One region of the Xanthomonas albilineans genome, then DNA from elsewhere that is predicted to be linked to it. Evidence: riboswitches for the same ligand, from Rfam matches in the RefSeq annotation. Region 1 holds a riboswitch; the other holds the start of a gene.
The links. A riboswitch is a leader RNA that binds a small molecule or an ion and turns the genes downstream of it on or off. The one in region 1 is predicted to bind cobalamin.
Positions count from the first base shown of each region.

Region 2: it holds a riboswitch for cobalamin, as region 1 does, so the genes downstream of both, btuB (TonB-dependent vitamin B12 receptor) here and metE (5-methyltetrahydropteroyltriglutamate--homocysteine S-methyltransferase) in region 1, are expected to answer to the same signal.

Region 1 is NZ_CP046570.1:214,749-219,687, reverse strand. It holds gene dusA (tRNA dihydrouridine(20/20a) synthase DusA) at 1-350, opposite strand, end outside; gene XaFJ1_RS00865 (hypothetical protein) at 514-1,464, opposite strand; cobalamin riboswitch at 1,879-2,132, shown strand; gene metE (5-methyltetrahydropteroyltriglutamate--homocysteine S-methyltransferase) at 2,344-4,635, shown strand; gene XaFJ1_RS00855 (choice-of-anchor X domain-containing protein) at 4,865-4,939, shown strand, end outside.
Region 2 is NZ_CP046570.1:3,177,327-3,182,265, reverse strand. It holds gene gph (phosphoglycolate phosphatase) at 1-269, shown strand, start outside; gene btuB (TonB-dependent vitamin B12 receptor) at 349-2,220, opposite strand; cobalamin riboswitch at 2,335-2,557, opposite strand; gene XaFJ1_RS13285 (TfoX/Sxy family protein) at 2,576-2,977, opposite strand; gene XaFJ1_RS13280 (GAF domain-containing protein) at 2,988-3,470, opposite strand; gene bioD (dethiobiotin synthase) at 3,591-4,286, shown strand; gene XaFJ1_RS13270 (phasin family protein) at 4,488-4,865, opposite strand.

The DNA.
Region 1 (4,939 bases):
AAGCGCCCGGCCTGGACCCGGTCGGACGGGCAGCCGCAATTCAAATTGATCTCGTCGTAGCCCCAGTCCTGACCGATCCGCGCGGCCTGCGCCAGCAACGCAGGATCGCTGCCACCCAACTGCAACGCCAGCGGGTGTTCGGCGGCATCGTAATCCAGCAGCCGTGCGCGATCGCCCAGCACCACCGCATTGGCATGCACCATCTCGGTGTAAAGCCGCGCCGACGGCGCCAGCAGCCGGTGGAATACCCGACAGTGGCGGTCGGTCCAATCCATCATCGGGGCAACCGACAGGCGCAGCGATGCGGCATAGCGCGCGGGCAGGTCAAGGGTGGGGGACGGGAGCGTGATCGGCACGGCGGGGCGGTGTTGTCGGCGGCACGCCGCAACGCTGAATCATTGACTTTGGGATCAATAGCTTACACCTTCGCCATGAACGCCGGCGGGGGCGAGCGCGCATTCCCGCCGGAGATTGCCGCAGCCGGATCGACTGCGGCTTTCGCCGCTCCCACGGCTACTTGCGCAGGTAGAGCGTCTTGTTTCCAAAATCGATGACCGCCCCCGCGTTTACCAGGAAATCCGCTCCCAGCATCCCGCCCAGCGCCTCCCCAGTTGGGCGAGGCTGGCTCATATACGCATACTGATCCTCGATCCAGGCATCCTGCATGGGCTTGGACGACCAGTCGCCGATCCGCACAACAACCGGATGCTTGGTCAGATAAGCGTAATTTTGCGCCCCCTTGGGGCCCGACATTAGCTTGCTCTCCTCGGACTTTTCCACACCGGCCTGACTCGCGAATTCCGGGTCGATGTCGACTTCCCCGACCGTGCTGACGGTCATCGACCGCTCCACCGAGCCAAGCGCCGCTCTGACGGTATAACGCTCTTGCTCCTTGTCGAACTGCATGGGCACGGCCACATATCCCTTGGCCAACAAGCTTGCACGCAGGGTCGACGTCTGCATGGCATCGGGACTCACCAACACACGCTTGCCGGGATAATCCAGCACCACGCGATTTGCGGCGATCCATTTGATCCCCAGCATTCCCACGCCGTTTTTAGGCTCTGGCGTCTCGAAAACAGACACCGGCACGTTCACAGCGTTGGCCTTGCCCATCGTGAGCAGGTTCAATCTACCGCCGTCGAGTCCGAGCGGACTGAGCTTGCCCGGCTCTTGGATTCCGTAAGTACCCCGATGTTGCAGATCTCTAACTCCCACCTCTTTAGCGACGTGATGGACCAACTGCATGTAGAACGACGCATTCGAATGCACCATCATCTGGTAAGGATGCCCGTTCAACTGCACGTTGACGACCGGCCGCGTTGCCCCACCGAGTTTGCGGTACACGAATGGCACCGTCGCGGACTTGTCCGCGGCTGGATCAGCCGTCGTGGCACCTGCGGTGATGACCGCAATGAGAAGGGACACACACACGCCGGAGCGAAGGAAAAGCGCATTAAGCATGAAAGGTTACCTGGGTTGGAAAGACGCACCCGCGCGGCGCAACCACAGGTGGTAGGTGCCGCCCGAGACAGCCCCCATCCGTGCGCCCGCCCATCGCGGCACTGCCAACATATCCCATGGAATACATGGCTGCCCTGTGCCAATCGACCTATAGTCTCAGGCCTTTTCACGGCTATTCCATGCGCATAACAGTGCAACGGACTGCCAGATTACAGAGACATCGCGTTTGACCCAGGGGGGGGGGGGTTCCTCTCCCAACTCTCAACCAATTCTTCAACCTTGAACAAACACATATGCCGGCAACCGCGGCGCAATGGCGCGCGAGCGGGTCGGTGGTGCGTGCGTTGCCGGACCGACGTTCACCACCACGGCAGGCACCACGGCGATGGCGCTTGACCGCCGGCCAAATTCGGCCTATGGTGCGCTCGCCGAAGGTATCCATCGCTTCATTCGGATGAAGGGATGGATTTAAACGGGAATCCGGTGAAAGCGGGCGCCGCAAGCGCCCGCCCATTCCGGAGCTGCCCCGCAGCGGTGAATGGAAACGACCTCCGTCAATGGCACTGGGCCGGCGCATGCAGGCCTGGGAAGCGACGGACAGTAGGCGCGCAGCCGGTACGGTACGCACGTCCATCAGCCCGAATACCGGCCCCGGCCGGAGGACAGTGCGTCCTCTGATTCGACCTGGCACCTCCGCGGGGAGGCGGCTGGAACCGTGACGTGGCCCCGCGCCGCGCCGCGTCTTCCGCCTTTCCGCACGGTACCGGTTCGCCCGCGGGGGCGAAGGTCGCTGGTGTGGCGAGCGTTTCGTGTAAGCGGACGCGCGACGCGCGGTTCCTTCGTTCCTCAATGCCAATGAATGCAATGAGGAAACGCAACATGACGATCGTGACCAATCTCGGCTTCCCGCGCATCGGTGCGCGGCGCGAGCTCAAACGCGCGCTGGAACGCTACTGGCGCCGCGAAACCGACAGCGCGCAACTGCAGGACACCGCGCGCGAACTGCGCCAGCGTCACTGGCAACTGCAACGCGATGTCGGAGTGGACGTACCACCCAGCAACGACTTCAGCCTGTACGACACGATGCTGGACACCGCATTCTTGTTCGATGCGATCCCGCAGCGCTATCGCGCGCTCGCAGACGCCGACCCGCTGGCCGGCTACTTCGCGATGGCGCGCGGCACACAGGAAAACGGCCTGGATCTGCACGCGCTGGAAATGACCAAGTGGTTCGACACCAACTACCACTATCTGGTGCCGGAGCTGGCGCGCAATCAGCATTTCCGTCTGCGCGGCGACAAGCCGCTGGGCGACTTCCTGGAAGCCAAGGCACAGGGCATCCTCACCCGGCCGGTGCTGATCGGGCCGGTGACGTTCCTGGCGCTGTCCAAGACAGTGGACGGTAGCGACCGCTGGGCGCTGTTGGATAGCCTGCTGCCGGTCTATGCCGAACTGCTGCAGAAGCTGCAAGCGGCCGGCGCGGAATGGGTGCAGATCGACGAGCCCGCCCTGGTGCTGGACCTGGACGAGGCTACACACGATGCCTACCGCCGTGCTTATGCGTTCCTGGCGGGGAAGCCGCGACCAAAGCTGCTGTTGACGACCTATTTCGGCGAGCTCGGCGACAACCTCGACTTGGCAATAGGGCTGCCGGTGGACGGCATCCACGTGGATCTGGTGCGCGGCGTGGCGCAGTTGGATGCCGTGCTGAAGGCGCTGCCGGCTGACCGCATCCTGTCCGCCGGATTGGTCAACGGCCGTAATGTGTGGCGCACTCCGCTGGACAACGCGCTGACCCTGGCACGCTATGCCGCCGGCCATCTCGGGCGCGAACGACTGTGGCTGGCACCATCGTGCTCGCTGCTGCATGTCCCTGTGGATCTGCAGCAAGAAACCCGCCTGGATCCGGATCTGTTCACCTGGATGGCGTTCGCCAAACAAAAACTGCAGGAACTGCGCACGCTGGCCGATGCGCTGGACGACCTGCCGCAGGCACAGACGGCGCTCGCCGCCGCGCGCGATGCCCTGGCAGCGCGGCGCGCCTCCACGCGCGTACACCGCCCCGACGTGGCACAGCGCCTGGCCGCGCTGAACGAGGATGCCGGACACCGTCAAACGCCGTATCCAAAACGCAAGCAGGCGCAGCAGGCCGCACTGCAACTTCCGGCCTATCCGACCACCACCATCGGCTCGTTCCCACAGACCGAGCAGGTGCGTCAGGCGCGTGCGCAGCACAAGGCGGGCAAGCTCAGCGATGCCGAGTACGATGCTTTCATCGCCGCGGAGACCGAGCGTTGCGTCCGCATCCAGGAACAACTCGGTTTAGACGTGCTGGTGCATGGCGAGTTCGAGCGCAACGACATGGTCGAATACTTCGGCGAACAACTCGACGGCTTCGCCTTCACCCAATATGGCTGGGTACAGAGCTACGGTTCGCGCTGCGTGAAACCACCGGTCATCTACGGCGACGTGCAACGTCCTGCGCCAATGACGGTGCGCTGGTCGCAGTATGCGCAGTCACTGACCAATCGGCCGATGAAGGGCATGCTGACCGGCCCGGTGACGATGCTGCAGTGGTCGTTCGTGCGCGACGACCAGGAACGCGCACAAACCTGCAGGCAGATCGCACTGGCGTTACGCGATGAGGTTCGCGACCTGGAAGCCGCCGGCATCGGCGTGATTCAGATCGACGAACCCGCGTTCCGCGAGGGCCTGCCGCTACGCAGTGCGGACTGGCAGGCGTATCTGGACTGGGCAGTGCAGTGCTTCCGCATCAGCGCGGCCGGCGTGCGCGATACGACCCAAATCCACACCCACATGTGCTACTCCGAATTCAACGACATCATCGAATCGGTGGCAGCGTTGGATGCCGATGTGATCTCGATCGAGACCTCGCGCTCGCGCATGGAGTTGCTCGATGCGTTCGTGCGCTACAGCTATCCGAATTCGATTGGCCCGGGCGTCTACGACATCCATTCCCCGCGCGTCCCCAGCACGCGAGAAATGGTGGAACTGCTGGACAAAGCCCGCGCGGTATTGGACCCGCAGCACATCTGGGTCAACCCCGACTGCGGCCTAAAGACCCGCGGCTGGCCGGAGACGCGCAGTGCGCTCAAGGCGATGGTGGAGGCGGCGCAGCAATTGCGCACGCAACACGCCCAGGCAGCGTGAGGTGACGATGCCCGGCGCAGCACTGCGCCGGGCATCATCGAACAGCCCCCTGTCTGCAGACAGAACGATGACGACGCTACATCTTTTGCCCGTCACAATCGGCCTGTTATAACGAGGCCGAATCACGGAGCGATGAACATATAGCGTGCCCGGAGCCGTGCCGACGGTGGTGACATGCCGTATTTCCTGCATCCACATGTGATTCTCCCCCTCACCTGGAGAGAACATCATGCTAGTAAAACGTCCAAAACTATCCGCTGCTTGCATCCTGTGTCTCGTCATTCCCGCCACCGCGCTGCAGGCG
Region 2 (4,939 bases), 760 kb from region 1:
CCGATGCGTTTGCGGCGGTACTCGGTGGCGATAGCCTATCCGAGCGCAAGCCCAGCCCGGCACCGTTACTGCACTTGGCGCGGCAGTTTGCGCAGCCGCCCTCGCGTTGCCTGATGGTGGGCGATTCCGCGACCGACCTGCAGGCGGCGCATGCCGCGGGCATGCCCGTGGCGCTGGTGCGCTATGGCTATCCGCGCATGTTGGATCTGACCAAGGCCGATGTCGTGCTGTTGATGGACGACGTGCGCGAATTATTGCGGTTGCGCTGAACCGCGAGTTTCGAGCGCATACCACTTTCGCTGCGTCTCCACCCGCGCTGCGCCATGCGGCGCAGCGTGTTGTGAACGCTCAGCGTGCCGCTGGCGCGTAGCGCAGGGTTAGGCCGTACTCGCGGCCCAGTTGGTTGTACCAATTCACGGTCTGGTAGCGACGGTCGAATACGTTGCTGGCCTTGGCCTGCAATGTCCAGTCGGCTGCGAATGCGTATTCCACGCGCAGATCGACCGTGCCGTAGCCGCCCAGGCGCACCTGATTGGCCGCGTCGTCGTAGCGGTGGCCACTGCCGAATGCGGTGATGCCGAACTTGATCGGCCCGAAGCCGCGATCCACGTCCAGTCGTCCGGTGTTCTGTGCGCGCCGCGCCAGCCAGTTGTCGCGGTTGTCGCCGTCGCTGCGGTTGCGTGGATCGGTATGGCTCAGCTGCGCCGACAGTTCCCAGCCGGCCAGCGTCGCATAACCGGTCAGCTCGGCACCGCGGATGCGCGCCTCGTCCACATTCACCGGCAGGAACGTGGCGGCGTCGTAGGAGATCAGGTCGTCGACGCGGGTTTCGTAGGCGTTGAAGGTCCAGTTCCAAGTGTCCGCGTACTGTGCCACGCCCAGGTTCCCGCTCTTGGACTTCTCCGGTTTCAGTGCCGGGTTGCCGGCGAAGGGGAAATACAGGTCGTTGAAGGTCGGCGCCTTGAAGCCAGTGCCGATGCTGGCGGTGAGTTTGACCCCGCCGCCCAGGGCCAGGCCCCAGCCGAGGCTGCCGGTGGTGTGTTCGCCGAACTGTTGGTTGTCGTCGCTGCGCACGCTGGCCTGTAGCTGTTGTGCGCCGAAATGGCCCTGGTATTCGGCGAACACGCCGGTATTGCGGCGGCTGTCGACGTCGAAGGCGGTGGTGCTGGTCACTTGTTCGCGCTGCCAGTCGCTGCCGACGCTGAGCAGGTGGCCTTCGGTCAGGGTGATGTCGCCCTGCGCCGCCGCGGTATCGCGGCGGCTGTCGAAGGTGCTGACAAAGCTGCGCGTGTGGCTGCCCGGAGCGCGGTAGTAGCTGTGGGCATCGTCGACATTGCGGCCGAGTTGCGTGCTCAGGTGCAGGCGCTCGGATGGGGTCCAGTCGAGGGTGCCGCCGAACACCTGTTGGGTGTTGTCGGCCTCGTTGCCGGCGTATACCGGGTCGCCGTCGTATGCGTTGCGGCTGTCGATGTTCAGCGCCTGACCTGCGACCCGCAGCGTATCGCTCAGCGCGTAGCCGCCGCGTGCGCTCAGCGAGACGTTGCGGTAGCCATCGCGGTCGGGCTGGTCGACGAAGCAGCCCGCGAACAGCATGGCCGAACCGTTGCAGGCGTTGATGCCGCGGGTCTTCTGGTAACCGCTCTGCACGGCGAGCCAGCCGCGCGTGCCGCGGTTGCTGAAGCCGGCGCTGGCGTCGCGCAGGCCATCGCTGCCGCCGCCCAGGCTCAGGTTCTGTTGGAAGCCCTGGCCGGCATGGCGGGTGAAAATCTGGATGACGCCGCCGATGGCGTCGGAGCCGTACAGGCTCGAACGCGGGCCGCGCACGATCTCGATGCGTTCGATCTGGCTCAGCGGCAGGTCCTGGAACGCGGCCAAGCCGGCGCTGGCCGAGCCGATGCGAACGCCGTCTACCAGCACCAACACGTGGTCCGATTCGCTGCCGCGCAGGTTCAGGGTGGTCAACTTGCCCAGCCCGCCCTGGTTGGAGATACCGATGCCTGCCCGGCCTTGCAGCAACTGCGCCAGCGAATCGGCCTGGCTGCGTTCGATCTCGGCGCGGTCGATGACCTGTGCCGGTACCACGCTGTCCTCCACTGCGATCTGGGTGCGGGTGGCGGTGACCAGGACCTGATCGAGGTCGTTGGCGGCATCGGCGGCCAGCGCCAGCGAAGGCAGGAACAGGGCGGACGCGATTGCGACCGAAAGCAGGTGGGACGACATGGGGTAGCAACTCCGGCGCGCGAGCGTGCGCTGTGACAACAAGGGAGTCGCGAATGGGAGCGAGCGAGTGGACAGCACCGAACATGGCGCAGCACGCGCGACGCCCGCGCATCGCAACCTGTGAACTGCAAGGCCGGTCTCCGGGCTGGCGATGGCGGAGGCGGAGGCGGACCTCCCGGCTGCGACGCCTGCCCATGCCATGGCACAGCGGTGTGGGTCGTCAGCGCGGATCGCTTACCGTTGCTGGGGCAGCGCCGGCTTTGTCGCAAGACGCACCGGCTTCCCGTTTCAACCCGCGGGCCGGAGCCGGCGGGTCACCTTGAAGTGGCTCGATTGTACGCCATTGTGGCGCGGTTCAGTCGATCGCACTGGTGCCGGCGCGGCGGCTGGGCTCCTCATCGCTCCCAGTGCTGTTGTGAGCCTTGTCGTCGTCGTCGTCGCGAGCGAAGCGGGTGGTCGCCACTGGCGCGGCCATTGGTCGACCGTGGGCGGCCTGCAATGCGGTTGCTGCGGTTTCCAGTTCGCTCAGCAACTGCGTGCGTCGTGCTTCGGGCAGTTGCTGCCAATGGCAGTCGCGCAACGCGCCTTCCAGCGAGTACAGCAGGTTGAGGCTGGGTTTGAAGCCGGCGCGCTTGACCTTGAGGAAGGCGCCAATTGCACCGGCCGCCGCCAGATCCTGGGGTGTGTGCACGCCCACCTGACGCAGCCAGGCGGTGCTCTTGGGGCCGATGTTGCGCAGCTTGGTCGGACGACGCATCGCGGTGCGTCTATCGCAGGCTGTCGACGAAGACCTGTGCGATGGCTTCCAGGCCGCATTGGTCGTCGGCGTCGAAGCGGGCCAGGTCTGGGCTATCCAGATCGAACACGCCGATCAGGGCGCCATTGCGTAGCAGTGGCACGACCAGTTCGGAGCGCGAGGCCGCATCGCAGGCGATGTGCCCGGGAAATGTCTCCACATCGTCGATGCGCTGGGTCTGCCCGCTGCTGGCGGCGGCGCCGCACACACCCTTGTGCAAGGGAATGCGCACGCACGCGGGCAGGCCCTGGAACGGCCCGACCACCAGTTCCTTGCCATCGTAGAGATAGAAACCGACCCAGTTCAGTTGCGGCAACGCGTGGTACACCAGCGCTGCCAGATTTGCGGCATTGGCGATGCGATCGGGTTCGCCAGCGACCAGCGCACGCGCCTGAGCGAGTAACTGGGCGTACTGTTCCGGCTTGCTGCCGGTAAGCGAGGAGGACGCGAACATCGTGCGAGTCTAGCAGCGCGACCTGCCTTGTGAGCGCCGTCGCAGGGCTGACGTCGGGCGCGTTGCCGGCTATCCTGCGCGCCGCCGCGCGTTTTGCCGCTCAATCCACAGGCTTTTGTCATGCGTTTTCCCGCCTTCTACGTCACCGGCACCGATACCGGCATCGGTAAGACCATCGCTAGCACTGCGCTGTTGCATGCCTTGCGCACGCGCGGTCAGCGCGCGGTCGGCATGAAGCCGGTCGCCAGCGGCTGCGAGCGTCACGCCGATGGCTGGCGCAACGAAGATGCGCTGGCGTTGCAGGCGGCGAGTGTGCCGTGCCCGGCGTATCACGATCTCAATCCCTACGCCTTGCCGTTGCCGTTGGCACCGGAACTGGCCGCTGCCGATGCGGGTGTGCAACTGTCATTGGAGCCGATCGCCGCTGCCTTCGCCCGCTTGCGTGCCCTGGCGGATGTGTTGGTGGTGGAAGGCGTCGGTGGCTGGGCGGCGCCGCTATCGGCGACGCTGGATCAGGCCGACCTGGCACGCGCGCTGGGTTTGCCGGTGGTGTTGGTGGTGGGCTTGCGCCTGGGTTGCCTCAATCACGCCCGGCTGAGCGCCGCGGCGATCGCTGCCGATGGCTTGCAGTGCATCGGCTGGATCGGGAACGAGATCGACCCGGCGATGGAGCGTATCGACGACAACATGGCGATGCTGAGCGAACGGCTGCCGATGCCGTGCTGGGGACGTCTGCCGTATAGGCCGCAGCCGCAGGCCGAGCAACTGGCAACGTTCCTGCAGCCGTGGTCCGGCGAGCAGGTGGCGCCGGGCTGAGTCGTGCCGTGGCGCAATGCAGCGGTGACGTACGCGCTGTGCTTGCAGCAGTGCGATACCCGTGCAGAGGCCTGAATCCGGCGCATAAAAAAGCCCGGTGGAGGGAGGGATCCACCGGGCCTGAGGTTGCATGGGGGGAGGGGCCCATGCAGACCGCCGGGTGCGTCGCGCGGCATGGCCGCAGCGACGTAGAGCGAGAGATTACTTGCTGGTAGTTTTCGGCTTCGCCGCAGCCTGTTCGGTGGCTGCTTCGAACTGATGCTTGGCCAACTGGCCGATGGCTTCTGAGGTCTTCAGGCCGAGACCGAACACTTCCTGGTTGGCCGTGGCCAGACGCTCGAAGCTGTCGCGGGCCAACTGCAAGCCCTTCGGCCACAGCGCCTGGATGCTGCCAAGATCTCGCGCTTCGGTCAGTTCGCTGAGGAAGCTGGCGGTGGCCGAGATGTTCTTCTCGAAAGTTTTCAACTGTACGCCGAACACGCCCTCCGCGCTTTCCAGCGCCAGACGATTGGCACGCGCTGCGGTAGCGGCGAACTGCTGGGTATAGCTGCTGAACTGGTCGTTGAACTGGGCGGACATCATGCAACTCCGTGGGAATGCTGATTGGCTGTTGCAGCGCAACATACTCCGATCCTGCTGCATTGCAACATGAT